One region of the Neisseria sp. HMSC078H04 genome, then DNA from elsewhere that is predicted to be linked to it. Evidence: predicted binding sites of a transcription regulator. Region 1 holds the regulator's gene; the other holds the start of a gene.
What was found. Region 1 encodes sigma-54, which starts transcription at its own class of promoters, with help from an activator protein. Its sites were predicted from a motif close to CTGGCACGCTTCATGCTT; they were not measured.

Region 1 (16,227 bases):
TTCGCGCCGTTTTGCAGCTCGATTAATGATGAAACCGGCACGCCGTCGCCGCGTCCGCCGGGGATTTCAGCGGCATCAAGCGTGTAGGTTCTGCCCAGTGAATCCAGGATGACGACGGGTAAAACAGTGCGGCCTTCGAGGGTTTGTTTGAGGCGGTCACCTTCTTTGAACGCGGTTTGGCTCAAATCGAGGTTGTGTCCGGCACGGCTGCGTATCCAGCCTTTTTCCGACAGAATCAGCGTGATCGGCTCATCGGCGGTGGTCTGCGTCAGCACAGCACGTCCGGCTTCTTCCACCAGCGTGCGGCGTGCATCGCCAAACTGCTTCATGTCCGCCTGCATCTCTTTGATAATCAACTTGCGTTTTTCGTTTTCGTCGCCCAACAGGATATTCAGACGGCCTTGTTCTTCGCGCAATTCGTTCAATTCTTTTTCGAGTTTGAACCCTTCCAAACGCGCCAACTGACGCAGGCGGATTTCCAAAATGTCTTCTGCTTGGATTTCGGTCAGCCCGAACGCCGCCATCAAATCGGCTTTCGGGTCGTCTGATTCGCGGATGACTTTAATCACTTCGTCAATGTGCAGAAAGACTTTCAGACGGCCTTCAAGGATGTGCAGCCGTTTTTCCACTTGGTTCAAACGGAATTTCAGACGACGTGTTACGGTCACGACGCGGAAATCCAGCCATTCCTGCAAAATCGTTTTCAGGTTTTTCTGCGCGGGGCGGTTGTCCAGCCCCATCATCACCAAGTTCATGGACACATTGCCTTCCAGCGAAGTCTGAGCCATCAGCGTATTAATGAAGGTATCGGTATCGATGCGGCTGGATTTCGGTTCAAATACAAGGCGCACAGGATGTTCGCCGTCTGACTCGTCGCGCACGCGGTCGATTAAATCCAGCATCAGCTTTTTGGTGTTGAGCTGGTCTTGGTTGAGCTGCTTTTTGCCCGCTTTCGGTTTCGGGTTGGTTTGTTCTTCGATTTCGGCAAGGATTTTGGCGGAGTTGGCGTTCGGCGGCAGCTCGGTCACAATCACGCGCCACTGTCCACGCGCCAATTTCTCGATTTCATAACGCGCACGCACGCGCACGCTGCCCTTGCCGGTTTCGTAAATCCGACGCAATTCGTCCGCCGGAGTGATGATTTGACCTCCGCCGGCAAAATCGGGCGCAGGAATGTATTGCATCAGGTCGGCGGTTTCCAGCGTCGGTTTCTTCAACAGTGCAATAGCCGCCTGCGTGACTTCGTTTAAATTGTGCGATGGGATTTCGGTCGCCATGCCTACCGCGATGCCCGACGCGCCGTTGAGTAATACCATAGGCAAGCGGGCGGGAAGGTGCAGCGGCTCGTCAAACGCGCCGTCGTAGTTCGGCACAAAATCCACCGTCCCCTGATTGATTTCGGACAACAGCAATTCCGCAATCGGCGTCAGCCGCGCTTCGGTGTAACGCATCGCCGCCGCCCCGTCGCCGTCGCGCGAACCGAAGTTGCCGATGCCGTCGATTAAGGGATAGCGCAAGGTAAAATCCTGCGCCATGCGAACCATCGCCTCATATGCAGAACTGTCGCCGTGCGGGTGGTATTTACCCAAAATCTCGCCGACCACGCGCGCCGATTTCACCGGCTTCGCGCCCGCCGTCAAACCCATATCGCGCATGGCAAACAAAATACGTCGTTGTACAGGCTTTTGGCCGTCTGAAACTTCAGGCAGCGCGCGGCCTTTGACCACGCTCATGGCGTATTCGAGATAGGCGCGTTCGGCGTACTGACCTAACAGCAGGTAGTCTTCACCGACAGGAGATGGGCTTGAAGCGGAAATGTGTTCTGTCATCAGGATGGTAAAACGAAATAAATTAAAGAAGGATATTGTAAAGCAAAATCGGTAGTCATAGCCAATTTGAGTGATGAACGGTAGTGCAGCAACAATAAGGCTTATCGAATCAGATCAGCAAATGGAATCCATTTCGACAAAAAAGGCCGTCTGAAACCATTTCATGTTTCAGACGGCCTTTTCATTTTGGTTTTAAATCAAACTTTATTATTCTGCAGTAGCCGGTTTGGCCGCAGTTTTAATGGTTAAGGTCAACACGGCGGCGATAGCGAGGAAAACACCGGCAAAAGTCATCGCGTTGGCAGGGTTTGAACCTAAGAAGGTTTTGTACACCCAGCCGAAAGATACGGTTTCAATCAGCATTGGAATCACAATCATCATGTTCACAATACCCATGTACACGCCGTAACGTTCTTTCGGAATAGAACCGACCACAATCATAAACGGCACGCCCATCATACTTGCCCAGCCGACACCGAAACCAATCATCGGCGCAAACATCAGATATTTGTTGCCGATGTGCGGAATGGTGAGCAAGGCCAGTGCGGCAAGGGTCACGGCGAAGGCGTGAACATATTTGGCGGCATATTTGCGCGCCATCCACATCAGGCCGAAGGCGGAGATAAAGGTTACAACATTGTAGCAAGCGTTTACAAGGCCGGTCCATGCAACCGCTTGACTATACGCTTCGGTATTTTCAACAGTCGAATTCCAAACGGATTGGACGATACTGTGGGAAATATATTGCCAATAGATGAAGAGTGCGTACCATTGGAAGAGATACACCAAAGCCAGTTGCCACAGGGCAGTCGGCATTTCGCGCACGGCAACGACAATATCTTTAACAGCATGGGCTGGACCGCTCGGCTGGGCTTTAATGGCCGCCATTTCTTCAGGGCTGGGCTCGCGTTCGGCCGTTGATAAAACGGTAACCAAAACCGAACCGATAGAGCAGACCGCACCAATATAAAACGAACCGAATACCCAATACGGAATGCCCGCTTCGGAAGTTTGTTGCAACCAGCCGATTTGTTGGAAGATATAGAGGGAAACGTTGGCCAGGGTAATGCCCAAGCCGGTAAACACAGACTGCATCAAGAAACCGGTGGATTGCTGGTGTTCAGGAACGGTATCGGCAATAAAGGCACGGAAAGGTTCCATTGCCGTGTTGTTGCTGATGTCCAAGAGCCACAGCAGCAATACGGCCACCCACAAGGCGGTAACGTGCGGATAAATAAAGAGGCAGAGGCTGCAACCGATGGCGCCGATCAAGAAATACGGACGGCGGCGGCCCAATCCCGGCACCCAAGTGCGGTCACTCATCGCACCAATCATCGGCTGCACCAGCAAACCGGTAATCGGACCTGCCATATTCAAAATCGGCAACTGGCTCGGGTCGGCATGAAGAAAGCTGAAAATCGGGTTAATCGCAGTTTGCTGCAACCCGAAGCTATATTGAATACCGAAGAAACCGAAGTTCATCAGCATAATCTGGCGAAGTGTCATCGCCACTTGTGGGGAGATTTTCATAGGAAGGCTACTCCTGGGTAATAAACTATGGAAACAACAAACTCCAATTTCAGCGGTATGACGCTTTTATTATATTTGGGCTGCCCTTTTTACTGAGGCAACTCCGTTTTCAGACGGCCTTTATTTTGACCGTTTACATGAATCTTATTTTGATGTGTGTTTGTGTTGTTTAAAGCTTATTTTCAGGCCGTCTGAAACTATTTATTAATCACAGACTGACGCCAGATGGTTTCCCCAACAACCTTGACGGGCTGAGCCGTACCGGCCGGATGTTCGATGTATTGAAACAGCAAATCCGCCGCTATCGCACCCATACGCAGATACGGCAGTTCGGTACTGGTCAACGGCGGAAACAGCGTCTCCGCAATCGCGCTGTGGTTATCATAGCCAGCAACCGAAACTTGCTCGGGAACCCGCACGCCGCGCGTCCTCAAAATCCCGTACACGCGTACTGCCATTTCATCGTTGCCGCAGCAAATTACCGTCGGCGGAAGCGGCAAAGACAGCAGCTTCAAAATAGCCGAAATCAAAGACCCGCTATCATTGCTGAAGTCAGGATAACCAGTTTGCACCAAATCAGGATCGAAGACAATATCCGCATCAGCCAAAGCACGGCGGTATCCAGCCAATCTCAATCTTGTCGCTTCCACGCCCGGCTGCAAAGTCACATAAGCAATCCGCTTGTGCCCGCTTTGGATAATTCGGCGCACCAAGCCATACTGCCCTGCTTCGTCGTCCGGCAAAACCGACGGTGTACCTGCCAAATCAAAACAGTTGACCAACACCATCGGGCAACGACTGGGCACTTCCGGCAGCAATACTTCCTGATGGAAACCTGCCACATATAAAATCCCCTCGGCACGATGCTCCATAAAGGTACGGATCAGCGGCTCCATCTGACCGGGCTGCCCCGGCTTATTATCGATGTCGGCAATCATCAAAATCTTGCCTTGTGCGCGAATCCGCTGCTGAATGCCCTTAATCAAGAACATATCCGGTATGCCGTGTCCGCCCGTATTCTCGCCTGTCCGCGAAATGGCGCCGGTAATCAGACCGACCAATCCGGAACGGTGTGACCGCATAATCCGTGCCGCAGAAGATGGGATATAGCCCAAAGCAGCAATCGCTGTTTCTACTTTGGAACGGGTTTTATCACTGACCGGCGCATCGCCGTTAATCACCCGGCTGACCGTCTTAGGAGATACCCCAGCATAAGCAGCGACATCATAAATTGTAGCCATCTTACGGACCCGCCCCGACAAGATTTCAATAATGTTACATAGGATAACACAGCAGACATCGGTGTCATACCCCCTTTTTTACAGAAACTTGATGATAATCAACCGTTTCTATTGCATTTCGCATACATTTCTTAAACAAAACCGCCCACGCCATCTCCCAAAATCTGTTCAAATTTGTTAAACTACAAGCCACTACAAAAAAGCAGGAAATACCTATCTATTCTGCTTATTTTACCGTTACATACTAAGGAAACGAGATGTCCGCATACTCAGACGCATGGCAAGCCTTGGAAGCCCATCATGCCGATACTCAACACGTTACCCTGCGCGAACGCTTCGCCGCAGATGCCGAACGTTTCAATAATATGCACGAAATTCTGCACGGTTTGTTATTTGATTACAGCAAAAACCGCCTAGATGAAAACACCCTTGACTTATTGTGCCAACTGGCCGAAGCAGCCGATTTGCCACAATATATACAGGCCATGAGCAGCGGTAAAAAAATCAACACCAGCGAACACCGCGCCGTTCTCCACACTGCTCTGCGCCTGCCTGCCAATGCCAAACCTGTTTACGTCGACGGCGAAAACATCGTGTCCAAAGTTCATCACGAACTCAACCGCACCCTCGAATTCGCACGCCAACTCCTAGACGGCACCCACGCAGGCATTACCGGCAAACCGATTACCGATTTGGTTCACATCGGTATCGGCGGCTCCGATTTAGGCCCGCGCATGGCCACACAGGCGCTGCAACCCTATTGGCAAAACATCCGCGTCCACTTTGTCAGCAACTCCGATGATGCCGACCTGACCCAAACCCTTCTCGGCCTCAATCCCGAGACCACCGTATTCAGCATTGCCAGCAAATCGTTCCGCACACCGGAAACCCTGCTCAATGCCTATGCGGCGCGCACCTGGTACCGCGATGCAGGTTTGCCTGATTCCGGCATCTACCGCCACTTCTGCGCCATTTCCGCCGATGTGGCCGCAGCCCAAAACTTCGGTATCTCCCCCGACAAAGTCTTCGCCATGTCCGACTGGGTCGGCGGCCGCTATTCCGTCTGGTCACCCATCGGCCTGCCGCTGATGGTTGCCGTCGGCGAAAAAGCATTCCGCAAAATGCTGGCCGGCGCACACGCGATGGATACCCATTTCTTCGAAACGCCATTCCGCCACAACATTCCCGTCCTGATGGCGCTCATCAACGTTTGGTACAACAACTTCCAACATTCAGACGGCCAAACCGTTGTCCCATACAGCCACAACATGCGCCTCTTTACCCCGTGGCTCAACCAGCTCGATATGGAAAGCCTCGGCAAACAGCGTACTTCAGACGGCCAACCCGTTTCCTGCACCACCGGCGGCATTGTCTTTGGTGATGAAGGCGTCAACTGCCAACATGCCTACTTCCAGCTTCTACACCAAGGCACGCGTCTGATTCCCGTCGACTTTATCGTCCCCATGACCACAATCTACGGCAACCACCGCCAACACCGCTTTACCGTTGCCAACGCCTTTGCCCAAGCCGAAGCGCTGATGAAAGGCAAGACCTTAGACGAAGTGCAAATCGAATTGGCCGCCCTGCCCCAAGACGAACGCGACCGCCTTGCACCGCAAAAAGAATTCCCCGGCAACCGTCCGAGCAACAGCCTGCTCATCGACAGCCTGACGCCTTTCAACCTCGGCATGCTGATGGCTGCTTACGAACATCGTACTTTCGTTCAAGGCGTGATTTGGCGTATCAACCCCTTCGACCAATGGGGCGTGGAATACGGTAAAGAGCTGGCCAAAACCATCGAACCCGAACTCGAACGCGGCACGCCTGCACACGACAGCTCCACCAACGGTCTGATCGCCTTCTACCGCAACTGCAACGCAAGATCGAAGGCCGTCTGAAAATAAAATGCCCGTAAGACAAGCATATCTGCCTGTCTTACGGGCATTTCAAAACCTAATCGGCGGTAAGAATGAACCGTTAAAGCACCGCACTTTTAGACAAAAGTAGCTAGATTTTGATATAAAAAAAGGCTAAATCGATAATGACTTAGCCTTTTTCATCAGACTTGATTAGTTGTTTGTTGTTAATGCGCCTAAATCTTTATCAACTAAGAACAAACCTTTACCATCTTCACCAAGAAGATTTAATTTATCCAAAATTCCACTGAATAATTTTTCTTCTTCATGTTGTTCAGCCACATACCATTGTAAGAAGTTAAAGGCAGAGTAGTCTTTCTCTTCAAAAGTTCTACCAACTAATTCATTGATTTTAGAGGTAATTAACTTTTCATGTTCATAAGTTAATTCAAGTACTTGTTTCAATGATGAAAATTGATGAGGTGGTTCATCAATTTGTGTGATGATAGCCAATGCGCCGGTCTCATTTAAATAAGTGAAGAGTTTACGCATATGCTGCATTTCCTCAGCCGCATGCTCTGATAAAAATTTTGCAGCTCCTTCGAAACCTTGTTGTTCGCACCAGGCGCTCATTTGTAAATATAAGTTAGAAGAATAAAACTCTAAATTCATTTGATCATTTAATAGTTTAATCACGCTATTTGATAACATTTTATTTCTCCTATTCTTATAAAGTTTTTAATTCACGATCAATGTAGTAGAGCGCTGTACCACTTTCACCAAGAAGTTTGAATTTATCAACAATACTGTTAAATAATTTTTCTTCTTCATGCTGTTCAGCTACATACCATTGTAAGAAGTTAAAAGTAGAGTAATCCTTTTCTGCAAAAGTACTCTCAACTAACTCATTAATTTTAGATGTCACTAGTTTTTCGTGTTCAAGTGTTGTTTCAAAAACTTCTTTTAATGAAGCGTAATCGTGTTTAGGGGCGTCAATTTTACCTAACAAAGGCATTCCACTGGTTTCGCTCACATAAGTAAACAACTTTTGCATATGTTCCAATTCTTCATCGGCATGACGAAGTAAAAATGCTGCAGCGCCTTCATAACCATGTTTATGGCACCATGCACTCATTTGCAAATAGACATTTGATGAATACAACTCGAGATTAATTTGTTCGTTTAATTTTGCTGTAATTGACTTACTTAGCATAACTAACTCCTTTTCTTAATGCGGTTAATAGATGTATCACAATACAAAATTTGTATTTGCGGATGAATTTTACTCATTTTATTGAGAATAGTCAATTTTATTTTATCAATTTTTATTGTAACCCATTAATTTAAAAGGATTTTATAAATAAATCATTCTCATTTGGTTCCATTTAATGAAATGAGTTATCAATATCGCCTTTGCCTAAATTCTCTAGAGAAATGATGAGGTGTTGGAAGGAGAATCGTAGATTTCCAAAGTTTTTTGCTCTCACTTATCAACTCCAAAATACTGGATAAATAGAAAACATGAAAATTCAATGTTTTTTATAGAATTACGCATCAAAGCGATATAGTTTCAAAGTAGGTTATCCTTAATATTTGAATGTGACAATTACCATTTATTATTTAACATAATATACATATTGTTGAAAAATCTACTGGTTAACTTCAATCAGGGAAAGCATGAAGAAGTTAGGAAGTTGGTTGGAAAGTTGATTAGGGTAGATTTTATTCAAATGAAAGACTAGGCTATGAAATCAAAATTTGTGTATAAGTTACTGGTAATTTCAAAGTACCTGTACATTTTAATTTGTATATCAATACCAATCGTTTTTATTTATGAAAGCTACCAAGGAGATAATGTTGATTTTATGATTTATATTCATGCTTTTATTATTTTTTCCATATTGGGTGTATTGACTCAATATTCTACATCTAATTTTTTTGAAAAGGAAAAATAACATGATTGAACTATCCATTGAGGATCTGGAACTAATTTATGGAGGAGGCTTAGGAGAGAGAATCCTTCAAGGAGGAGCAAATGGTGCATAAATAGGAGGATCAATTGGTGCAGGTATTGGTCTGGGTGTCGGTATAGCTTTTGGCAGTATTCCTGCCGGACCAGCTATTATGGTCGGTGGCACAATTGGTGCTGCTGTTGGTGCTGCAACTGGTATGGGTGTTGCAGCATATGAGTATTACCAAGAAACTCAGCCTAAAGGGACAGTAACGGTCGGTCCGATTTCTGCTTTTGCTGTGGACAAATCAGGAAACGGCTACACTGACGGCACAAATTACCACTGATATTTCTCATCGTTCAAACGATCTCTAGGGGTCGTCTGAAACTTTCTTAACTTCAATTTTATAAATACACCCAAGCAACCCTTCTTCCGTCCTGAAGTCTCCGTTGCCCGCCAAACCAGTTGTTCCAACAAAAGGCCGTCTGAAACTTAATTTGTCAAAGTTTCAGACGGCCTTTATTCAATAAAGATAGCAGAAGCTCATTCGCCATATTCCCCATCTTTGCTACAATATCCCTTTTCTTTTTTATTGATTCCACTATGACAACCGCACCCCAACCCAGCACTTGGCGCAAGATTTTTTCGCGCAAAATGCTGATTTGTATCTTTACAGGCTTCACTTCGGGGTTGCCGCTTTATTTTCTGATCAACCTGATTCCGGCATGGTTGCGCAGCGAACATGTCGATTTGAAAACCATCGGCCTGATGGCACTTATCGGGCTGCCTTTCACTTGGAAATTTATCTGGTCTCCCGTCATTGATTTGGTCAGATTACCTTTTTTAGGACGGCGACGCGGTTGGATGCTGGTTACGCAAATTGGTTTGCTGCTGACCTTGCTCATTTACGCCTTCCTAAATCCTGCTCAGCATTTATATGTAATTATGGGCTTATCGTTGGTGGTCGCCTTTTTCTCTGCCAGCCAAGATATTGTATTGGATGCATTTCGCCGCGAAATTTTGTCAGATGAAGAATTAGGCTTGGGCAACTCTATCCACGTCAATGCCTACCGTATCGCTGCTTTGGTACCCGGCTCGCTCAGCTTGATCTTGGCCGACTTGATGCCTTGGCACAACGTATTCATCATTACTGCACTATTTATGCTGCCCGGTCTGCTGATGACCCTGTTTTTAGCCAAAGAGTCTGACATTCCACCATCTGTGTCGCGTACATTTGCCCAAACAGTCTCTGACCCTTTCAGTGAGTTCTTCTCCCGCAAAGGAATCAAACAGGCCATATTGGTATTGCTGTTTATCTTTCTCTACAAACTGGGCGACAGCATGGCCACTTCTTTGGCTACACCGTTTTATCTGGACATGGGCTTCAGCAAAACCGACATCGGCCTCATTGCCAAAAATGCCGGTTTATGGCCTGCTGTCATTGCCGGTATTGTAGGCGGTATTTGGATGATAAAGCTCGGCATCAATAGAGCTTTGTGGATTTTCGGCGTGGCGCAATGGGTTACTATTCTAGGCTTCGCCTGGTTGGCAAATTTTGGCAAGTTTGAAACCATCACACTGACAGAACAAATGATGCTTGCAGCTGTAATTGGTGCAGAAGCAGCGGGCGTAGGTCTGGGTACAGCAGCATTTGTTGCCTATATGGCTCGTGAAACCAATCCTGCATTTACAGCCACACAATTAGCCCTCTTTACCAGTCTGTCAGCCGTTCCACGTACATTTATCAATGCTTCGGCAGGTTATCTGATTGAAGCGATGGGTTACTTTAATTTCTACTGGCTATGTTTTGCTTTGGGCATACCGGGCATGTTGCTGCTGTTTAAAGTAGCACCATGGAATGGCGAAAAAGTGAATACCCGTTTGCAAGGCTAAATCTCCTTAACAAACAAAAGGCCGTCTGAATAGTTCAGACGGCCTTTATCATACAAAAACTTTATTCGGCAGCAGGTTTGACAGTGCTGCGGACATCGCCGCTTTTTTCTTTATGTTTCAAAACAGCGCGGTCGAGTTTGTCCATCAAAACATCAATCGCGGCATACATATCCTGTTCAATCGCTTCAACGTGCAAATCTTTGCCTGCCAAATGCGCATCAGCTTCGGCTTTTTGATTGACTTTTTCCACCGAGAGCGTAATGGTCACGGAGATGATGTTGTCAGCGTGGCGATTGATTCGTGCCAACTTATCGGAAACATAGTTTTTGATGGCTTCGGTAACATCAAAATTCAGACCGGTGATTTTCAGATTCATGATACAGCTCCTTCGGTTGATTAGTCCGTCAAAACGGATCGGAATATATCTACTCGGTAAATTTTCGTTTGTGTGCCGGTGGTATGCCTAATGATTCTCTATATTTTGCAACTGTACGTCTGGCGATTTCAATGCCGCGTTGTTTTAATAATTTGACGAGGGTCTCGTCCGAATAAGGTTTGCTACTGTCTTCACTTTCAATCAGCTGGCTCAATACGGCTTTGATTGCGCCTTGGCTGAACCCTTCGCCGTCATCGTCGGCATTCACTGCCTGTGTGAAGAAATAGCGTAACGCAAACAGGCCGCGCGGGCAAGACAAATATTTCTGATTGGCGGCGCGCGAGATGGTACTTTCCGCCAAACCCAATTCGGCGGCGGCATCTTTCATCAGCATGGGCGACAGGCCGATTTCGCCGAAGACGAAAAAATCTTCCTGATTTTTGACAATATACTCGGCAAGGCGGAGGACTGTGCTTTTGCGCAGTTCCAAAGAATCAATGCGCTGTTTGGCTTCGCTGATTTTTTCCTTCCACTCCGGCGCACCCTCTTCCGCCGATTTCATCAGGTCACAATATTCCTGATTGAGCTGCAGCTTCGGCCAAGCCGCTTCGTTGCTGATGACTTCCCAGCCGTCCTTGCCCTCTCTCACCCAAACGTCAGGCTGGATATAAGGCGTAGGGGTGGCAGAAGCGAAGCCGTAAGCCGGATAAGGATTCAAGCCGGCAATCATATCGAGCGCGGCTTCTATGGTTTCACTGTCGGCCTGAGGATAGAGTTTGCGGAAACGCAGAACGTTTTGTTTGCGGTTTTTGCCCAAATCTTGAAGCGAACTTTGCACCAAATGCGCGGCCATTTGTCTGGCCGGAGAAGCCGGCAAACGCATCAGCTGCAGCATGAGCGACTCGGTCAAATCGGCCGCCGCCACGCCGGGCGGGTCAAAGGTTTGCAATACGTCCAGCGCATTTTGCAGGGCTTCTTCGTCCAGCATCCATTCCAACGGCGTGTGGTCGATGATTTCTTCAAGGCTGTCGGTGAGGTAGCCTTGTTCGTCCAAAAAATCAATCAAGACATGAACATAGGCCGCTTCCACTTGCGAGAGCGGATGCTCGCACACTTGGGCATGCAGATAGTGTTTGAAATCCTCTTCTTCGGCGATGTTGCTCCAAATATCTTCGGCATCGTCGCCGCCCAACTGCTGACCGGCACGCGGCATGGTGACGGCACGGTTGAGCCCGCTGTCGGCAAACTCATCGGTTTCCGGACGCTCAAGCAGAGGATTGTCCGACAACCAGTCTTCCACTTCGCGCTCAAGCTCAAGACCCGACATCTGCAAGATGCGCAGAGACTGCTGCAGCCGCTGGTTGAGCTGCTGGGTCTGTTTGAGTTTAAGGACGAGTGAAGACATAGTGTTTGATTCGAAATGTATGGATAGTTTTTCAGACGGCTTGTATCTGACGGGCCGTCTGAAAGATTAGGTTATCAGTATTATATTTGTATTTGTAGTGATTATTCCAATATTTATAGCCGCCCTCAATCAAAATGAGGGCTTCATATACCGTCAAATATACATTCAATATTTGAAATTTTCACCCAAGTAAACCGAACGGACTCGTTCATTGTTGACCAAATCATCCGGCTTGCCTGAAGCCAATACCGTACCGTCGCTGATGATGTAGGCGCGGTCGCAGATGCTGAGGGTTTCGCGCACGTTGTGGTCGGTAATCAATACGCCGATACCGCGTGATTTGAGGAACTCGATGATTTTCTGAATATCGATGACGGCAATCGGGTCAACGCCGGCAAAAGGTTCGTCCAACAAAATGAAACGCGGCTGCATGGCCAACACGCGCGCGATTTCGACACGGCGGCGTTCGCCACCGGATAAAGACGGCGCGGGGTTGTTGCGCAGGCGTTCGATGTTCAAATCGGCCAACAGTTTTTCCAGTTCGGCATCGATGCGGCTTTTGTCCTTCATGCTGATTTCCAAAATGGCGCGGATATTTTGTTCCACGGTCATTTTGCGGAAAATCGAGGCTTCCTGCGGCAGATAGCCGACGCCGAGGCGGGCGCGTTCGTGAATGGGCAGGTGGCGCAACTCTTGTCCGTCCAGCATCACGCTGCCTGCATCGGCGGCAATCAGGCCGACAATCATGTAAAAGCTGGTGGTCTTACCTGCGCCGTTGGGGCCAAGCAGGCCGATGACTTCGCCACTTTCGATTTCAAGGGAGAAGCTTTTGACGACTTGGCGTTTTTTGAAACTTTTTTGCAGGTCTTGAACCACAAGACGGCTGTTGTTTGCGCTCATATTCTGTTGACTTTCGATATTGACCTCAGGCCGTCTGAACCTTTTTCAGACGGCCTTTTTGTGTGTTTTCTTATTTGTTTTTCTGCGTGCTGGACGGCTGGATGACCACACTGACGCGGCCGGATTTCGCGGCGGATTTCACACCGGATTTAGCGCTGCCGTTGATGGTGTAAACCTCGGTTTTGGTGTTGTACGTGATGACCGCACCTTCGGCCACATCGCCGCCGCGCTGTACTTTGGCATTGCCGGACAGGGTAACGAGGTTGGCTGCGGAAGAATACGTCACGGTATTGGCTTGGCCGTTGACCACGCCTTTGCCGCCGTCCAACTCTTGGCTGAATTTGACGGGCGAGCCGGTGGCTTTCATCAACTGCTCGCTTTTGTCGTTGCGCGAAACGGTTACGCTGCCGGCACGGATATTGAGCGTGCCTTGTTTGATGATGACGTTGCCGGAAAAGGTGGTGCTTTGGTTGTTTTGGTCAAGCGAGCCTTGGTCGGCTTCGATTTGAATCGGCTGCTTGCTGTCGCTTTGCAGGGCAAAGGCCGGGCTGGCGGCAAAAACGGCAACAAGGGCTAAGGTTTTACAAATTTTTTGTATCATAAATTGTGGCTTTCACTTTGGAAGGGAAATTCAGCAAACCGGTTTTGTGGTCATAAGTCATGCCGTTTGCCTGACCGCCGGACTGTCCGTATTGGAAAGTAACCGGGCTGTCGGTATGGGCGTATTGCGCCTCGGTATCGACATTCAAACGTTCGGTTTTGACGATGCCGGCCAAACGCTTGGCATCTGCCGCTTTATTTAAGACAACATTCTGTTCAAAAACGACTTTTTTGTTTTGAATATTGTACACGGCCTTGTCGCTGCCGACTTCGTACAACAGGCTGCCGTCGCGATAAAACGAAAGATGCGGTTTGTCCAAATGCACGTCCGCGCTATTGGGATATTGGACGGCATCGACCGCGCTCAGGTTTTCTTTCAGACGGCCTTCTTGGTCAAAACGTTTGCCGTTGATGCCTTTCATCGAATATTGCGGCTCATTCGGATTGAGGACGACTTCTTCGACCTGCACTTCGCTGATGCGGCCGAGCCACGCCGCCAGTGCGCCGAGTGAAACGGCCAACACCAGCGGAAAGGCGATTCCGTAACGCCATCTGATTTTCATCGTACATACTCTTTCAAAGCAGGTTCAAGCGTACCTTGCGCCTGCATAATCAAATCGCACACTTCACGCACCGCGCCTGCGCCGCCGGAACGTCGGGTTACATAATGGGCGTATTGCAAAGTAAACCAATGCGCTTCGGGGACGGCAACCGCCAATCCGCAACGCACCATCACGGGCAAATCGACAACATCGTCGCCGACAAAGGCGCACTCATGCTCCTCCACACCGGCCTGTTCGCGTAATTGGGCGTAGGCGGCACGTTTGTCGTGAATGCCTTTGAAGTAATAGTTGATACCGAGCTGCTTCACGCGGATACCGACGGAAGGCGCATCGCGGCCGGTAATAATCGCCGTTTGCACGCCGCTGGCCTGAAGCATTTTCAAACCGTGTCCGTCCAAAGTGTGGAACGATTTGATTTCTTCGCCGTTGTCGCGGATAAAAATGCGGCCGTCGGTCAAAACGCCGTCCACATCCAGTATCAGCAGTTTGATGCTTAAAGCGCGTTGTTGCAGGTCGGAAGAGAGGTTTTGCATAAGGTTTCCTTATTTCAGACGGCCTATTCTAGCATAAGGCCGTCTGAAAACGTTTTTGCCGTCGATTCAGACAATTCGTGCCATCAATAAATCGTGCATGTTCAGCGCGCCAATCAGCATGCCGTTTTCTTCGACCACCAGCAAACCGTTCACATGGCCGCTTTGCATGGCTTTCAAAGCTTCGGTGGCCAGGCGGTCGGCGGAGATGGTTTTCGGCGAAGCGTGCATGATGTCGTCCACTTTCAAACCGGCAAAGCTGTCGCGTTCTTGAAACAGACGGCGTAAGTCGCCATCGGTAAATACGCCTTTCAGACGGCCTTCGGCATCGGTTACCGCCAACATGCCCAAGCCTTTTTCACTCATGCGGACAATGGCCTCTTTCAACGGCGTGCCCAACAAAACGGCAGGCAGGGCTTCGTCTTTGTGCATAATATCCGCCACACGCAACAGCAGGCGTTTGCCCAAGCTGCCGGCCGGATGGCTTAAAGCAAAATCATCGGGCGTGAACGCGCGTGCACGCAACAATACCACCGCCAGCGCATCGCCCAATGCCATCACGGCGGTCGTGCTGGAAGTCGGCGCAAGGCCGAGCGGGCAGGCTTCTTTGGAAACCGCCGCGGTAATATGGATATCGGCATGACGCGCCATGGTGGAAGTCGGATGGGCAGTGATACAAATAAGCGTGATGTTTTTGCGTTTCAACGCCGGAATAATCGCCGCAATTTCGTCACTTTCGCCGGAATTGGAAATGGCAACCACGACATCGTGGTCCACAATCATGCCCAAATCGCCGTGCGCCGCTTCGGCAGGATGGACGAAAAACGCAGGCGTGCCGGTCGAAGCCATGGTCGCCGCCATTTTGCGGCCGATGTGTCCGGACTTGCCCATGCCGGTAATGACGACCCTGCCCTTGCAGTGCAACAACGCTTCTGCCGCACGGACAAAATCATGATCCAAAGCCGCCGCAATTTCACGCAAACCTTCGGCTTCCGTATCCAATACATCGCGCGCCCAGTCGAGATAAAGTGTGTTTTCCGCCATCAAAGCCACCTTTCGTGCTTGAATTTAGGTTTGTTTTGCCCAAATTAATCGGCTGTAAACTGTTCAAATTCATCGAATCGGCGTAGCATTACCGCCACTTCACAAACAAACCTATTATGTAAAAGGAATCAGAGATGACTATTTTATCGGACGTTAAAGCATTAGGACAACAAATCTGGTTGGACAATCTCTCCCGTTCGCTGGTACAAAGCGGCGAATTGGCAGAAATGCTGAAGCAAGGTGTATGTGGCGTAACTTCCAATCCTGCCATTTTCCAAAAAGCCTTTGCAGGCGATGCCCTGTACGCCGATGAAGTAGCCGCGCTTAAACAGCAAGACCTTACCCCGAAACAACGCTACGAAACCATGGCGGTTGCCGACGTACAAGCCGCCTGCGACGTATGTCTTGCCGAACACGAATCTACCGGCGGCAAAACCGGTTTCGTCAGCCTCGAAGTTTCGCCTGAATTATCCAAAGACGCGCAAGGCACAGTTGAAGAAGCGCGCCG
Region 2 (16,227 bases), on a different contig from region 1:
CGTTCTCCCACGGCCAAGCGGCCATTATCGGCTTTATCGTCTGCCTGATGGGCTTCTTTGGCGGCCTGGTTATGTCCGCCATCAAACGCGATTACGGTGTCAAAGACTGGGGCAATATGATACGCGGCCACGGCGGTATGCTTGACCGCGTGGATTCGATTTGTTTTGCCGCACCCGTGTTTTTCCACATCACCCGTTATTTCTGGAATGGCTAAACTTCAAGCCGTCTGAAAGCTGTTTTTCAGACGGCCTTTAATGATCGAAACTTCCAGTCCTACCAATTCGTTATACAATACGTAACCATTATTACTACATACACACAACATGAACAAACCCTCTCCAATCTTTCCCATTTTTCTTGCCACAATTATCTTTGCCCTCATTGTTTGGTCAGGCATCAATCCCCATGACCGCGCGGTCTGGTACGCTGAAATCATTCCCGTAGCATCCGTATTCTTCCTTCTTGTTGCCACCTACCGCATTTTCCGCTTCAGCAACCTGGCCTACTTATTCATGAGTTTCTGGCTGATTATGCATTCAATCGGTGCATACTATACTTTTGCAGATGTACCGTTTGAATCCATCAACCGCTTTTTTGAACCAATTTTGGGCGAAAACCGCAATCATTACGACCGTATTGCCCATTACATCATCGGCTTCTACGCCTATCCAATGACTGAATGGCTGCTGCGCCGCAAACTGTGCAACCTGCCGTTGGCCTTATTTTTCTCCTTGTTCTTCATTATGAGCGTGGCTGCCGCCTATGAAATTATCGAATGGCAATATGCCGTCATCGATGGTGGAGAGGCCGGACTGGAGTTCTTGGGCTCTCAAGGCGATATTTGGGACGCGCAAAAAGACATGCTTGCCGATACTTTGGGCGCGTTAACTTCCCTGTTTATTTTTATGTTTACCCGACCCGATAAACGCTTGGGTTTCTCTTAAATATATCCCTTTAAAGCAGAAGGCCGTCTGAAACTGGATTTTCAGACGGCCTTTTTTATTTTCCCATCACTATTATTGTAAAAATTAATAAATGCGATAGTTAAAAACATGCACCGGTTTTAAAACAAAACCCGTCATTAAAATTTTTAAGCACATGAAATATATAAAAAACAACGTCTGTTAAGATTTTGTAAACAATATGTCTACGTCAACCTGAATTTTTCGATTTGATTTAAATCAGCATATCTTGTGTCATTAATCCATAAAATATCCGGAATTCTACAAAATATTGATTAACCCGATAGAGGTTATCATCAAGACGAGGAACACAATATGCAGAAAATTCCAGAATTGGTCTGCCCCGCCGGCAACCTGCCTGCACTGAAAACCGCTGTGGACAACGGTGCGGACACGGTTTACATGGGTTTGAAAGATGCGACCAATGCACGAAACTTTCCGGGACTGAATTTCGATATGAAATCTGCGCGGGAAGGCGTAGCTTACGCCCATGCGCGCGGGCGCAATGTACTGATGGCCATCAATACATTTGCACAAGCCGGCCAAGTGGAGCGTTGGCACGCCGCTGTGGATACGGCGGCGAATTTGGGTGCCGATGCGATTATTGTTGCCGACCCCGCCATCATGGCGTATGCGACAGACAAACATCCGAATTTACGCCTGCATATGTCGGTACAAGGTTCGGCCACCAATTACGAAGCCATCAATATGATGAAAGAGCTGTTCGGCATCCGTCGTGCCGTTTTGCCACGCGTGCTGACCATCGATCAGGTCAAACATGTGATTGACAATACTGATGTGGAAATTGAAGTCTTTGGCTTCGGCAGTTTGTGTGTGATGGTGGAAGGCCGTTGCATCTTGTCGAGCTATGCAACAGGCGAATCGCCCAATATGCAAGGTGTCTGCTCTCCGGCAAAATCCGTCCGCTGGGAACAACTGCCCGACCGCATGAACGTACGTCTAAACCAGGTATTGATAGACCAATACAAACCCAATGAACCGGCAGGTTATCCAACCTTGTGCAAAGGCCGCTTTGAAGTCCATGATGAAACTTACTATGCTTTGGAAGAACCGACCAGCCTGAATGTTTTGGAAATGTTGCCCGAACTCATCAAAATCGGTGTGTCCGCCATCAAAATCGAGGGACGCCAACGCAGTCCGATGTATACGGCGCAAGTAACCAAATCCCTGCGCCAAGCACTGGATGCAGCTGCAGCCGACCCATCGCATTTCAAAGTCAATCCGTCCTGGAACAATGCCTTGAGCAAAGTTTCGGAAGGTCATCAGACAACTTTGGGCGCATACAACCGCCCATGGAAATAAGGGGAAAAAAATGAATTCATTGAAATTGTCGCTGGGCCCTATTTTATTTTTCTGGCAAAAAGAAGCCCTACTGGAATTTTACGTTTCCATGCTGGATACGCCGTTGGATACGGTCTATTTGGGCGAGGTAGTCTGCTCACGCCGTCAGAAAATGCGCTTTGCCGACTGGTTCGGACTGGCTGAAGACTTGGCGGAAAGCGGTAAGGAGATTATTCTTTCTTCACAAGTCCTGCTCGAAAGCGAATCCGATCTAAAACGCCTGCGCAAAATCACGGAGCAGGGAAAGTTTAAAGTTGAGGCCAACGACATGGGGGCGGTCAAATTGGCACGCGAACATGGCATCCCGTTTGTTGCCGGTGCAAGCCTGAATATCTACAACGAAACTACTTTGGACGTATTCCGAAAATTAGGGGCATTCCGCTGGATTGCACCGTCCGAGCTGAGCCGCGATAAGGTTGCCGAAATCATCAAGGCTTCAGACGGCATTGAAACCGAACTCTTCGCTTGGGGTAAAATGCCGCTCGCCTATTCATCACGTTGCTTTACCGCCCGCCATTACAATCTGAATAAAGACAGTTGCGAGTTCCGCTGCCTCGACCACGAGCACGGTATGGCCATGAATACGCGCGAAGGCCAGCCGTTTCTCACCATCAACGGCATCCAAACCATGTCTTACGGCTGCCAAAACCTACTGCCCCACCATGAAGACTTAAATAAAATCGGCGTGAATATGCTCAGACTGTCGCCACAAATGCACGGCATGGCTGAAATTATCCAAATTCACCGCGATGTATTGGACGGAAAAGCCACATGGGAAGATGTCCACCCTGAGTTGGAACGATTGACTACCGGAACACTGGTTGACGGCTATTGGCGCGGTCAGCCCGGTATTGAAACCGTGAAGGAGGCATATTATGGCGCTGCCTGAAATCATATTACCCAAATGGATGACAAAAATCGGTACCAAACTTCCCGGCAAACCTCCACGCTTTGTTTTGGTCTCCGTATTGAATACCATGCTGAGAAAAGGTTTACTGCCTGCCGATATGGAACTTTTTGCCGGAAGAAAATTCGAAATCGAAGTTTTGGATGCCGGTATCAAAGTGCGGTTTAGTGCCGATACGGAAAAATTCCTGGACGACAACTTCAGCGGCGCCCCCGATCTGAGACTGGCCGCTAACGGTATAGACTTCATGCGCATGATGATGCGCGAGGAAGATCCCGATACCTTATTTTTCAACCGTAAATTGCAAATCGAAGGCGATACGGAACTGGGGCTAATTACCAAAAACTTACTCGACAGCGTCGAGTGGCCTTTCAGCGAATGGTTCCTGAAACGCAGTACGTCCACTTTGGATTGATTAATCTTGGTTGAAACAAGAACAAAGGCCGTCTGAATGTTTCAGACGGCCTTATATATTTCACCTCTTTGATATGTCTTCTCTTATTGGTTTTATCAAATATAAAAAAGCGTACCTTGTTAGGTACGCTTTTTTTCAATCCGACTCAAAATTAGAATTTTGCACCGGACTCATTTGCCATAAAGTCTACAGCCGCTTTAACCTCATCGTCACTCAAGCTGCTGTTGCCGCCTTTGGCAGGCATTGAATTAAAACCTTCAAGCGCGTGTTTGTGCAAAGTATCTTTACCTTGCTTAATTCGAGGAGCCCAGTCGTCTTTTTTACCGACAACAGGTGCGCCCGGAATCATACCGCCATGGCATGTTTTACAGTTGGCTTCAAAAACAGCTTTGCCGTCTACCTTAACCGGAGCTGCTTCTGCTTTTTCAGCAGGTTTGGCTTCAGCAGCAGGAGCAGCTTTAGCATCTGAAGCAGCTTTATCGGCAGCAGGAGCTGAAGCAGCCGCCGGAGCAGAAGCATCGGCAGGTTGAGCTACCGGAGCAGGCTCGGCTTTTTTAGCAGGAGCTTTTTTACCGTCTTTGTTGGACAAACCCCAAACATAAGCGGTCATGATGTGCAGCTTGTCTTTGTCGAGGAAGTGCCCCCAAGCAGGCATTTGGCTGCTGCGGCCGTTGGTAATGGTTTCGGTAATCGCTTTTTGAGTACCGCCCCACAACCATACATCGTCGGTCAGATTCGGGCCGAGGCCTTGGATACCTTGACCTTTGTCGCCGTGACAAGTGAAACAGTTGGCAGGTGGGCCGCTAAACAGGGCTTTACCACGCTCTGCACGTTCTTCGTCGTATTGACCTTTAGGTTTAGAAAGGGACATAACATATTGTGTTACGTTTTTCACGCCTTCTTCACCTAAAGCAGGACCCCATGCAGGCATGGCGGCAGTACGGCCTTTTTCAATGGTTTCCTGAATTTTTTCAGGTTCGCCACCCCACAACCAGTCGTCGTCGGTCAAATTCGGGAAGCCTTTGGAGCCTTTGGCATCTGAGCCGTGACATTGGATACAGTAGGTATTGAAAAGGTTTTGTGCAATAGCACGGGCTTCAGGGTCTTTAGCCACTTTCTCAATCGGCATATTGGAAAATTTAGCATACACTTTACCGTATTGCTGATTGGCTTTGGCAACTTCTTCTTCATATTGACCATGGCTGCTCCAGCCCCACAGGCCTTTGTAATCGCCAATACCTGGATACATAATCAGGTAGCCGACGCCAAACAGCCATGTGCAGACATAAAGCCAAAACCACCAACGTGGCAGAGGGTTGTTGTACTCCGAAATGCCGTCCCACTCATGACCTGTGGTTTTTACTTCTTCGCCTTTTTTAGGGCGTTTCACAACGTTTTGCGAAAGCAGAAGCCAAGCCAGGCCGATGAAGCTGAGCACGACGATAACGGCAATATATATACTCCAGAAACTACTGGTAAATTGGGATGTTGTGTTCATTATTTTGCTCCGTGATCACGGACTGACTGAGCTTGATCGTCCTTTTCAGACGGCCTTTGTTCGTCATTATCGAAAATACTGCTGGCAGCATCGTCATAGTTTTTCTTATTGCGTCTATTGAACACAATATAGAGAACTAAAATAAAGCTGATAAATACCCAAACAGTAAAGAGCGAGCGAGCCCAGTTAGCGTCCATGATGTTACCTTACGTTTTTCAATGCCAAGCCCAAGCCTTGCAGATAGGCGATAACAGCGTCCAGCTCTGATTTGTTAGCCAGCATTTCAGGTGCTTTGGCAATTTCTTCATCGCTGTAAGGTGTACCCACTTTACGCAGGGCTTTCATATGCGCCACAGTTGCCTCGGCATCGACTTTATTGCGTGCGAGCCATGGGAATGCAGGCATATTGGACTCCGGCACAACGTCGCGCGGGTTCAGCAGGTGGATGCGGTGCCATTCATCGGAATAACGGCCGCCAACACGAGCCAAATCCGGACCGGTACGTTTAGAACCCCATTGGAACGGATGGTCATAAACAGACTCACCGGCAACAGAGTAATGACCGTAACGTTCAGTTTCTGCACGGAATGGACGAATCATTTGAGAGTGGCAGTTGTAGCAGCCTTCGCGCACATAAATATCGCGACCGGCCACTTGCAGGGCGTTATATGGTTTCACGCCGGGTGCAGGTTCGGTAACTGCCTTGGTGAAGAACAGCGGAACAGCCTCAATCAGAAGGCCGACGCTGACTACAAGCAGGGTGAATACAATCAGTACACCGACTTTTTCTTCAGCTAATTGTTGTAATTTCATTTTGGTAGCCTATCTTTCTTGTCATTAGTGGTGTTGAGTTTGAGAAACCGCAGGAATCTCAGCATCAACTGCTTTACCACTGATAGCAGTACGGTAAACGTTATATGCCATGATGCACATACCGCTCAGGTACAGAAGACCGCCGGTGAAACGAATCATGTAGTAAGGCATGGTACGTTTTACGGATTCAACGAAGGAATAAGTCAGCGTGCCGTCGTCATTCAAAGAACCCCACATCAGACCTTGCATTACGCCGGCAATCCACATTGCAGCGATATACAGAACCACGCCGATGGTCGCGATCCAGAAATGCGCCTCAACCAATTTGGTGCTGTACATTTCATTTTTGCCGAACAAGCGGGGAATCATATAGTAAACGGAGCCGATGGTTACAAAGCCCACCCAGCCCAATGCGCCGGCGTGAACGTGTGCAACAGTCCAGTCGGTGTAGTGGCTCAGAGCGTTAACGGTTTTGATAGACATCATCGGGCCTTCGAAGGTAGACATACCGTAGAAAGACAGAGAAACGATCAAGAATTTCAAAATCGGGTCGGTACGCAGTTTGTCCCATGCGCCGGACAGAGTCATGATACCGTTGATCATACCGCCCCAAGAAGGCGCAAACAGGATCAAAGACAATACCATACCCAAAGATTGAGTCCAGTCAGGCAATGCGGTGTAGTGCAAGTGGTGAGAACCAGCCCACATATAAGTGAAAATCAAAGCCCAGAAGTGGACAACGGACAAGCGGTAAGAGTAAATCGGACGGCCTGCTTGTTTAGGTACGAAATAGTACATCATACCCAAGAAGCCGGCTGTCAGGAAAAAGCCCACCGCATTGTGGCCGTACCACCATTGAACCATCGCATCAATCGCACCTGCGTAAACCGGATAAGATTTCATCAAACCGGCAGGGATGCTGATATTATTGACGATGTGCAACAGCGCAACGGCCAAAATAAAGCCGCCGTAGAACCAGTTGGCAACGTAAATATGTTTGATTTTACGTTTGGCAATCGTACCGAAGAATACGATGGCGTAGGCAACCCACACCAGCGTAATCAAAATGTCGATAGGCCATTCCAACTCGGCGTATTCTTTACCTTGGGTGTAACCCATAGGCAAGCTGATGGCCGCAGCCACGATAACAGCCTGCCAACCCCAGAAGGTAAATGCAGGCAACCAACCACCAAACAGACGGGTATTACATGTACGTTGAACAACGTAGTATGATGTACCGATCAACCCGCAACCGCCGAATGCAAAAATAACCGCATTGGTGTGCAGAGGACGCAGGCGGCCGAAGTGGAACCAAGGTCCGATATTGGATAAATCGAGGGCCGGAGCAAAAAGCTGGGCAGCGACGATAACGCCAACCAACATGCCCACAATACCCCAAACTACAGTCATGATGGCGAACTGGCGCACCACTTTGTAGTTATAAGTTTGTGTGTCCATGGAAGTCTCCATAAATTATGGGTATAAAAAATTTTTATCTCACCCCAACCCCTGCATTTACGAAAAGCGCAATACGGCCAAGGCTCAAATTTTTCTAAATTTAACATAGACACCACAACATGCCAAGCAAAATTACATTCCACATTGCATAAAATATTTAGCAAGACATAAATTCATTTCTTTTATAATCAATAAATTATTTAAACATATCCCATAAATCGGACATAGTATTTTTTCAAGCCCCCTTTTTCATACAGTTTTATTGATATAGATTAAGCCCACCCCTTAAACCCCTTTATTCTTAATAAACTTTAGCAAATTAACCAATAGCCATGATTAATTACAAAATTACCCCCAATTTCCTGTCTCATGAATGGCACATCACCTTATCATTCGCTCAAACCAATGATTCTGAAACAGAAATCAGCCTGCCGAACTGGGTTCCCGGCAGCTATCTCATCCGTGACTTTGCCCGCCATATCACGCACATCAGCGCGCGCTGCAACGGCAAAGCCCAGCCGCTGACACAAACCAGCAAAAACCATTGGCAAACCCCTGCTCTCAGTGGAGAGTGGGAAATTTACTACACTGTTTACGCATTCGACTTATCAGTTCGCGGCTCGTTCCTCAGTACCGAGCGCGGCTTTTTCGACGGCGCATGCCTATTCTTAAAAGTACACGGACAAGAGGAACAACCGCACCAAGTCGAATTTCCTACCCTGCCACATACATGGCAGATAGCCACAACCCTGCCACAAATTTCGGCAACCCCTTTTCAGACGGCCTCATATGCCGAGCTTATCGACCACCCTGTTGAAACAGGCATCATCGAATTCCTCGACTTTGAAGCACAAGGTATTCCCCATCGTATTGCATTAAGCGGTATCTACCCCGATTTTGACCGCGCCCGCTTCCTCGCCGATATTCAAAAAATCTGCGAAACCGAGTTGGCGATGTTCCCCTCCCCTGCCCCGTTTTCCGAATACCTTTTCCTACTACATCTGGGCGACAACCTCTACGGCGGACTGGAACACATCAGCAGCACCGCCCTACTCGCCGACCGCCACAGCCTGCCATCTTACGATATGGGCGAAGCCGACAAAGCCTATACCGAATTACTCGGCCTCTTCTCCCATGAATACTTCCACGCATGGAATGTTAAATCCATCAAACCGGCCGTCTTCGCACCTTACAATCTCGACCAAGAAAACTACACCGAGCAACTTTGGGCATTTGAAGGCATTACGTCCTACTACGACGACCTCTTTCTTGCTAGAAGCAAAACCATCAGCCCCGAAGCCTACCTTACCCTGCTTGCACAAGGCATTACACGCGTACAGCAGACACAAGGCCGTCTGAAACAAACACTTGCCCAATCCAGTTTCAGCGCATGGGACAAGTTCTACAAACAAGACGAAAACAGCCCTAACGCCATCGTCAGCTATTATCAAAAAGGCGCACTGGCCGCACTTTGCCTCGACCTTATCAGCCGTGAAAAAAGCCAAGGCAAATACAACCTCGACAGCGTGATGCAGCAACACTATCGCGACTGGTGCAACACCCATCAAGGCATACCCGAAAAACACTGGCAAATCCGCTGTCAAGAAATAACCGGTTTAGATTTAGAAACCTTCTTTCAGACGGCCTTATACAGCACCGATGATCTTCCGCTCGCAGAATGTCTGCAAAGCGTAGGTGTCAAACTCGACTTTATCCCCCTACCTCGTCAACACGGTGGAGCATTTGCAAGCGAACCCCAATCGGTTGCCCCAGCCAACGATTTGGGCGCACGTTTCAAACAAAACAGCGACTATGCCGTCCTGACTCATGTATTCAATGGCGGCAGCGCAGAAAATGCCGGACTCTGCCCGCAAGACAAAATCATCGCCTTGGGCGGCTACGCCTGCAACGACCTTGCAGCGCAGTGGAGCAAACTGCCTATCGGCACGCGCACCACCATCCATTTCTTCCGCCAAGGCTTGTTGCGCGAGACCAGCATCACAGTCCAAGCAGCAGAAGCCAATACCGCCCTGCTGCACATTACCGATCGCCAAAAACTCGAAAACTGGTTGTACAATCATTAAATAAAACTTCAGACGGCCTGCTACTTCACAGGCCGTCTGAAATCAACATACCCATTCAATATAAAGAAAGGAAAAACTATGCCCATCCGCAAGCTGACCGACTCCCTCTATATCGCCCCCCAACTGACCGAAGCCGATGTTCAAGAAGCCGTACGCCTCGGCATCCAAACCGTCATCTGCAACCGCCCGGACGGCGAAGAAGAAAACCAACCGGCTTTTGCCGAAGTGCAAAACTGGTTTAAAGAGGCCGGCATCAACCAATTCTCACACCAGCCCGTTGTCGCGCCTCAAATCAACGCAGCCGATGTTGCAGCCTTTCAAAATCTGTTGCAACAATCTCCAACTCCTATTCTTGCCTTCTGTCGTACCGGCACACGTTGCTCCCTGCTTTGGGGTTATCATCAAGTGCAACACGGCGCATCCGTAGCCGAAGTGGTTGCCGCAGCCGAACAGGCAGGCGTTAACCTCAGCAACTTTGAAGCTCGCCTGCAAGAAGCCAAAGATAAAGGTTTGGCTTAATACCTAATTTATATAGTAACTAGTAGCCCTTAAGGCCATCAGGCCGTCTGAAACCGATTATTCAGACGGCCTGATGGCCTTAGCTTATTTATAATTTATTTCCACTATCTTGGAGATATATTTTCTAAATTAAAACAGAATTGACCTGTGTCAATACCCCAATCCTATTTTCATTTATAATGCCTTTCAATGATTCAGGGCCATGCCCGAATCTTCCAGTTTCCTCGATAAGAGCCAGCTCTCTTATTAAATGATTTTTCTTTCCTCTTGATGTGTGTGTGTTTGGGTGTGGCTGAGTGCCACCCCCTTTTTTTATACCTACCCTCTTGAAGGCCGTCTGAAACTTTCAGACGGCCTTTCCTTTCCCCTAGCAAAAATAGTATAAAATCCCCTTATCGTTCAAACCACAAACCCAAAACACCATGGTCAACAAACTCACTCCCCCTCCCAGTCTGCCCGATCCGCAAGACCTCCGCGCCGTTATCGCCTACAACATGCGCCTCTACCGCGTCAATCACGGCTGGTCGCAAGAAGAACTCGCACGCCAATGCGGACTCGACCGCACCTACGTCTCCGCCGTCGAGCGCAAACGCTGGAACATCGCCCTTTCCAACATCGAAAAAATCGCATCCGCACTCAAAATCGCCCCTTACAAACTCCTCCTTCCACCGCAAGAAATGCTCCGCCAAATGACCGAGCCTGCCGATACCCAAGCCTAATTCACAGCCAGACACCATCATGACCGCCGCCCAACAAGCCATCCAAACCTACCGGCAGCAAAAAGCCGCAGCAGAAGCCGCCTACCGCCAAAACAACCGCCCTACCGCTTACTTCCGCGACCATATCGCCGCTGCCGAAACCCTACTGCAAACCCTCTGGCAAATCCACTTTCCCGACAGCAACGACATCAGTCTGATTGCCATCGGCGGCTTCGGGCGTTGCGAACTCTATCCCCATTCAGACTGGGATTTAGCGATTGTTTCCACCACACCATTTTCAGACGGCCTGCAACAACAAACCACCCAATTTATCCAAACCCTTTGGGACGCACGCCTCAATCCCGCCATCAAAAGCGGCAGCATAGAAGAAATCCTCCAAAGCACCCAAAACGACATTACCGGCGAAACCGCCTTTCTTGAAGCACGCCATCTCCAAGGCAATCCCAACCTTACCGCCCAACTTCTAAACAAACTCAACACACGCCGCAACACAGCCGCCTTTATCGAAGCCAAACTCCTCGAAATGGAGCAACGCCACACCAAATCCCAAGGCACAGGCGCACAACTCGAACCCAACATCAAAACCTGCCCCGGCGGCCTGCGCGACATCCACACCCTGATTTGGACAGCCAAAGCACAAGGCATAGACAGCAACCCCACCGCCCTCGTTACCGCCGGCGTCCTCACACGCACCGAAGCCGGCATGCTGGCCCATGGCTACCGTCGTCTCGCCAACATCCGCATTCACCTCCACCTTACCGCCGACCGCCCCGAAGACAGGCTGCTTTTCGACTACCAGTCCCAAGTTGCCGAAAGCTTAGGCTATACCCAACCCGACATTCGCGGCAGAAGCGAAGCCCTGATGCACACCTTCTACCGTGCCACCAAATCCATCAAACAACTCAACGGCATCCTCATTCCGGTTCTCAAAAACCATCAAACCTCCAGCCGTCCCCAACATATCCACCCCATCGACAGCCACTACAAACGCATCGGCCACCAAATCGCCGCCAACGACCTTGCCCTATTTGAACAAAATCCCGAACACATCTTCACCATTATTCAAACCATGCAGGAGCAAAACATCACCACCATCGAGCCGCAAACCCTGCGCGCATGGTGGGCGGCCACACGAAAAATCAACACCCGTTTTACCCAAAATCCAGAAAACCGCCGCCGCTTTATCCAATTCTTCAAACACGGCACCGGCCTTACCCAAACCCTCCGTTTTCTCAACCTCTACGGCGTACTCGGCCGCTATCTCCCCGCATGGGAAAAAATCACCGGCCTGCTCCAACACGACCTCTTCCATATTTACCCCGTGGACGACCACATTCTGACCGTCGTCCGAAATATGCGCCGTCTCGCCATCGAAACCCATAGCCACGAAATGCCCGAGGCCAGCGCCATCATGCAAGCCTACCCACGACCACATGTCCTCTACACCGCCGCCCTGCTGCACGACATCGCCAAAGGCCGTGGCGGCGATCACGCCAAAGAAGGCATCAAAGACGCACAACAATTCGCCGCCAACCACTACTACACCGAAGAAGAAAGCCACCTCCTCGCATGGCTGGTTGAAAACCACCTGCTCATGTCCACCGTTGCCCAAAAAGAAGACATCCAAGATCCGCACGTCCTCCAAGCCTTCTGCCGCCGTATTCCCACACGCGAATACCTCGACGCACTCTACCTGCTTACCATTGCCGACATCCGCGGCACCAACCCCAAACTTTGGAACACATGGCGCGCCAGTCTGCTCCAAACCCTCTACCACAGCACCGCCGCCGTTTTAAACAGCAAACACCACGACCCCGAACGCCTCCCCAACCGACGCGAACAAGCCTCGACCGATCAGCTCACGCGCGCGGCCGTTCCCCTCAAAAACCAACAAAAACTCCGCCGCATCCTCGGCAGCGCATACTACGTCCGCCATCAAACACGGGAAATCCTCTGGCACACCGCAAACCTCGCCTACGACACCCAAAGTCCGGCCGTCCGCAGCCGCATCCTTCCCCAAAGCAACAGCCTTCAAGTCATGGTGTTCATGCCCAATGGCGACCGCCTCTTCGCACGCCTCTGCCGCATCTTCAGCAGCCACCGCTTCGACATCCAAGCCGCCCGTGCCTTCATTACCGAGCACGACTACATCCTCGACACCTTTATCCTACAACTTCCCGACAATCTCCCGCCCGAAGAATATCCCGACCGCCAAAGCGCACTCGAAGCCGAACTCAACAGCTTCATCCACGGCAATACCACCGTCCAAAAACAAAGCGGCCGCCCACACATCAGCCGCCGCATCCGCCACATTCCCATCCCGCCTACCGTAATCATCACCCCCGAAGAAGATTATCCCGGCTGGCACACCATAGACATCACCGCCGTCAACCGACCCCACCTCCTCGCCGACATCGCCGAGACCTTCTTTGCACACAACATCAGCCTGCGCTACGCCAAAATCACCACCCTGGATCAGCGCATTGAGGATAGCTTCATCACCTATAGCCCATCTCTACAAGACCCGCAAACCCAAAACACCCTAAAACAAGCATTAATCGAAGTCCTGACCCCATAAAGGCCGTCTGAACATCTTAAAAATACAGGGTGAGCATTTTTTGCTCACCCTAATCGCATTCAATATATAAACATCCTGAATATACCCTTCTAAAACACTCAAGAAATCCAAAGCCTTAAAATTCGAAACCAAAACTTCCTTCTGACATAAAACTACATTCTAAAATCATAACCCAAATGAATATAATTCTGATAATAAATTTTCATTCACCTATTACACCAAACCCTCGTAAAAAATCCTTCCTTCCAAATCTTTTCCTCATCCATATTCAAACAAAATACGTATACAAAATAAAACCCATAAAAAACAAAAAAATAAAATCACAAAATATTAAACCTACCGATTAATCCATAAAGATACCGCCTATCTAAATCAATTAACATATTATTGAACAAGTTTAATTTCTGACAAAAAACGTCACACACCCAAACTTATCTCCCTTCCCTGTCACAAAAAACACAAAACTGACAAAAAACGTCAACCACCAAAATTCCCTAAAATCCTGAAACTTTCAAACAAAACCTCATAAAACTTAAAAATTAAAAAATAAACCCAATAAAAACAATAAACAAAAAATAAAAAATAAATTTTTTAACCAGTTTTCCACACTTGGCACACCGACTGCTTGAAACAACACGTCCGATAAGGCCCAAGCCTCAAAGCAGCAAGCCCGACGGAAGCTGTATATTCCTTCTTACTTTATGGTTTACTCATAATACATAGTGCCAAGCACATTACGGACTTTTTACTTAAACATAATTATTCACACTTTCAAACTGGAGTTTTAAACAATGAAAGCAATCCAAAAAGGTTTTACCCTGATCGAATTGATGATCGTCATCGCCATCTTGGGCATTCTGGCCGTAATCGCTCTGCCTGCATACCAAGACTACACCATCCGCGCCAAAGTATCTGAAGGTCTGAGCTTAGCTGAACCAGCAAAACTGGCTGTAGCAGAAACTTCTGCTGCTTTGGGTGGTTTAGATAAAATTACTACGACTAATACTGGTTATAGCCTTCCTAAACCTACTAATTACGTTCAAAGTATCACTATCGCAGCAAAAACAGGTGTAATTACAGTAACTACTCGTAATACTGGTGCTAGTAAACAACCTATCTTTACTCTGACTCCTAAACAAGAAAATCCTGAGTCTCCTATTACTTGGACTTGTAAATTCAAGAATAGTGATGCTAAACACGTTCCCGCTAACTGCCGCTAATATTGGTATTGCAGTCTAAAATATAAGCAAATCCCATAACGCGGTTATGGGATTTGCTTTATAAAAATAAGAAAACGATACGCTCAAATGAATACCCCATTTCAAGCCCAAAAAGGTTTTACCCTGATTGAGCTGATGATAGTTATCGCCATCCTCGGTATTCTGGTTGTTGTCGCCATACCCACTTACCAAAACTATATCGGTAGGGCGCAAGCCTCCGAAGCGCTATACCTTGCCGATAACCTAAAAACCGAAATCAGCATTGCCTCAGCGGTAAATAATCGCCTGCCCAATGCAGAGGATGTCAGCAAACAAGGCGCAATCGGCGTTACCGCTCAACGCATCGGCGGCACATACATCCAAAACGGTGGCGTAACTGTAGAAGCAGATACAGGCAAAATCAGCATTCCTTTCGATAAAGGTCAAAACAAAGGCAAAGTCCTTACCCTGACCCCATATCGAATTAACAATGATTCGACTTGGTTGTTTAACTGGCAATGCGGCGGAACACTGGATCCGATGATGGTTCCCGCCATGTGCCGAGACAACTCAAACGGATAACGACCAAGCATATACCTTAAGAAAAACACAAAAATACATTGCGAAGAAAACACCCCAAACAAAGCCAAATACAAACGTGGAAAACGAATCAAAGCAAAAGAACAAAACTCTCCAAAACAAGGTCATTAAGAGCCTGAATCATCACATTACGAAAATAAATGCCGTCTGAAATTCATTTTCAGACGGCCTCTTTATATCCAATCCTAATATGGCATAAAACTTTAATCTTGATTAGTTTCAGACGGCCTTCATCTTTTCACCACGACATAAAACAAATTCGCAACACTCCTTATAAGACAATTTGTCGCCTATCTGAACTCAATATATAATTTAACCATACAAGTCTTTATTTTTAAGCATTTTTCATTTTCAAAACATACATTGTCTACATTGGGAGAACCATCATGCCTCATCTAAACTTGGATAAAACGGATTTAAAGATTCTGCAGGTTTTGCAGGAAAATGGGCGGTTGAGCAATGTTGAGCTTTCTGAAAAAGTGGCGCTCTCCCCTTCTCCCTGCCTGCGCCGTCTCAAACAGCTTGAAGATGCTGGCATTATTCAAAAATACGCCGCCCAGCTTTCTCCCGTATCTTTGGGCTTGGGTTTGCAGGCTTTTATCCGTGTATCGATTAGCAAGGCAAAAGATGCGCGTGAGGATTTTTCCGAATCTGTCCGCGCTTGGCCTGAAGTATTGAGCTGCTTTGCGTTAACGGGTGAAACCGACTATCTGCTCCATGCCTTTTTTACCGATATGAACGCGTTTTCCCATTTTGTTTTGGACACGCTGCTTTCGCACCACGGAGTGCAAGATGCGCAATCGAGTTTTGTGTTGAAAGAAATTAAAAACACGACCGCTCTGCCTTTGGTTCATTTGGTTCAGGATTGATGATTTGAAACCGATAAAGGCCGTCTGTTGTTCAGACGGCCTTTTAAATTCCAATGGTTTGCTTTCACGTCCATACACTTGTATACTTTTTAAGAATAATTCACATAAGCTTTTACTATGACTGACACCGCCCATCTTGATACCAATACTGTTTCAGAACATACCAAACAATGGCTGGAAAAAGCCGTTATTGGACTGAATCTCTGCCCGTTTGCCAAAGCGCCGCACGTTAAAAACCTGGTT

Region 2: a site for sigma-54 is predicted at 13,926-13,943, ahead of HMPREF2560_RS00810 (pilin). Genes of this name have one in related genera too.

The regions. Positions count from the first base shown of each region.
Region 1 covers NZ_KV835825.1:375,721-391,947, reverse strand. The annotation lists gene parC (DNA topoisomerase IV subunit A) at 1-1,829, opposite strand, end outside; gene HMPREF2560_RS03810 (MFS transporter) at 2,037-3,359, opposite strand; gene HMPREF2560_RS03805 (LacI family DNA-binding transcriptional regulator) at 3,557-4,600, opposite strand; gene pgi (glucose-6-phosphate isomerase) at 4,858-6,498, shown strand; gene ftnA (non-heme ferritin) at 6,670-7,167, opposite strand; gene ftnA (non-heme ferritin) at 7,184-7,669, opposite strand; gene HMPREF2560_RS11390 (hypothetical protein) at 8,581-8,754, shown strand; gene HMPREF2560_RS03775 (AmpG family muropeptide MFS transporter) at 9,012-10,301, shown strand; gene raiA (ribosome hibernation-promoting factor, HPF/YfiA family) at 10,363-10,677, opposite strand; gene rpoN (RNA polymerase factor sigma-54) at 10,727-12,082, opposite strand; gene lptB (LPS export ABC transporter ATP-binding protein) at 12,248-12,982, opposite strand; gene lptA (lipopolysaccharide transport periplasmic protein LptA) at 13,053-13,583, opposite strand; gene lptC (LPS export ABC transporter periplasmic protein LptC) at 13,564-14,145, opposite strand; gene HMPREF2560_RS03745 (KdsC family phosphatase) at 14,142-14,678, opposite strand; gene HMPREF2560_RS03740 (KpsF/GutQ family sugar-phosphate isomerase) at 14,745-15,719, opposite strand; gene tal (transaldolase) at 15,854-16,227, shown strand, end outside.
Region 2 covers NZ_KV835822.1:116,048-132,274, forward strand. The annotation lists gene HMPREF2560_RS00745 (phosphatidate cytidylyltransferase) at 1-215, shown strand, start outside; gene HMPREF2560_RS00750 (DUF2238 domain-containing protein) at 325-945, shown strand; gene HMPREF2560_RS00755 (ubiquinone anaerobic biosynthesis protein UbiU) at 1,279-2,286, shown strand; gene HMPREF2560_RS00760 (U32 family peptidase) at 2,297-3,214, shown strand; gene HMPREF2560_RS00765 (ubiquinone anaerobic biosynthesis accessory factor UbiT) at 3,201-3,647, shown strand; gene ccoP (cytochrome-c oxidase, cbb3-type subunit III) at 3,799-5,145, opposite strand; gene HMPREF2560_RS00775 (cbb3-type cytochrome oxidase subunit 3) at 5,145-5,342, opposite strand; gene ccoO (cytochrome-c oxidase, cbb3-type subunit II) at 5,347-5,958, opposite strand; gene ccoN (cytochrome-c oxidase, cbb3-type subunit I) at 5,983-7,416, opposite strand; gene HMPREF2560_RS00790 (M61 family metallopeptidase) at 7,749-9,500, shown strand; gene HMPREF2560_RS00795 (TIGR01244 family sulfur transferase) at 9,579-10,019, shown strand; gene HMPREF2560_RS00800 (helix-turn-helix domain-containing protein) at 10,442-10,738, shown strand; gene glnD ([protein-PII] uridylyltransferase) at 10,758-13,316, shown strand; gene HMPREF2560_RS00810 (pilin) at 14,108-14,536, shown strand; gene HMPREF2560_RS00815 (pilin) at 14,624-15,097, shown strand; gene HMPREF2560_RS00820 (Lrp/AsnC family transcriptional regulator) at 15,502-15,984, shown strand; gene HMPREF2560_RS00825 (DUF1415 domain-containing protein) at 16,102-16,227, shown strand, end outside.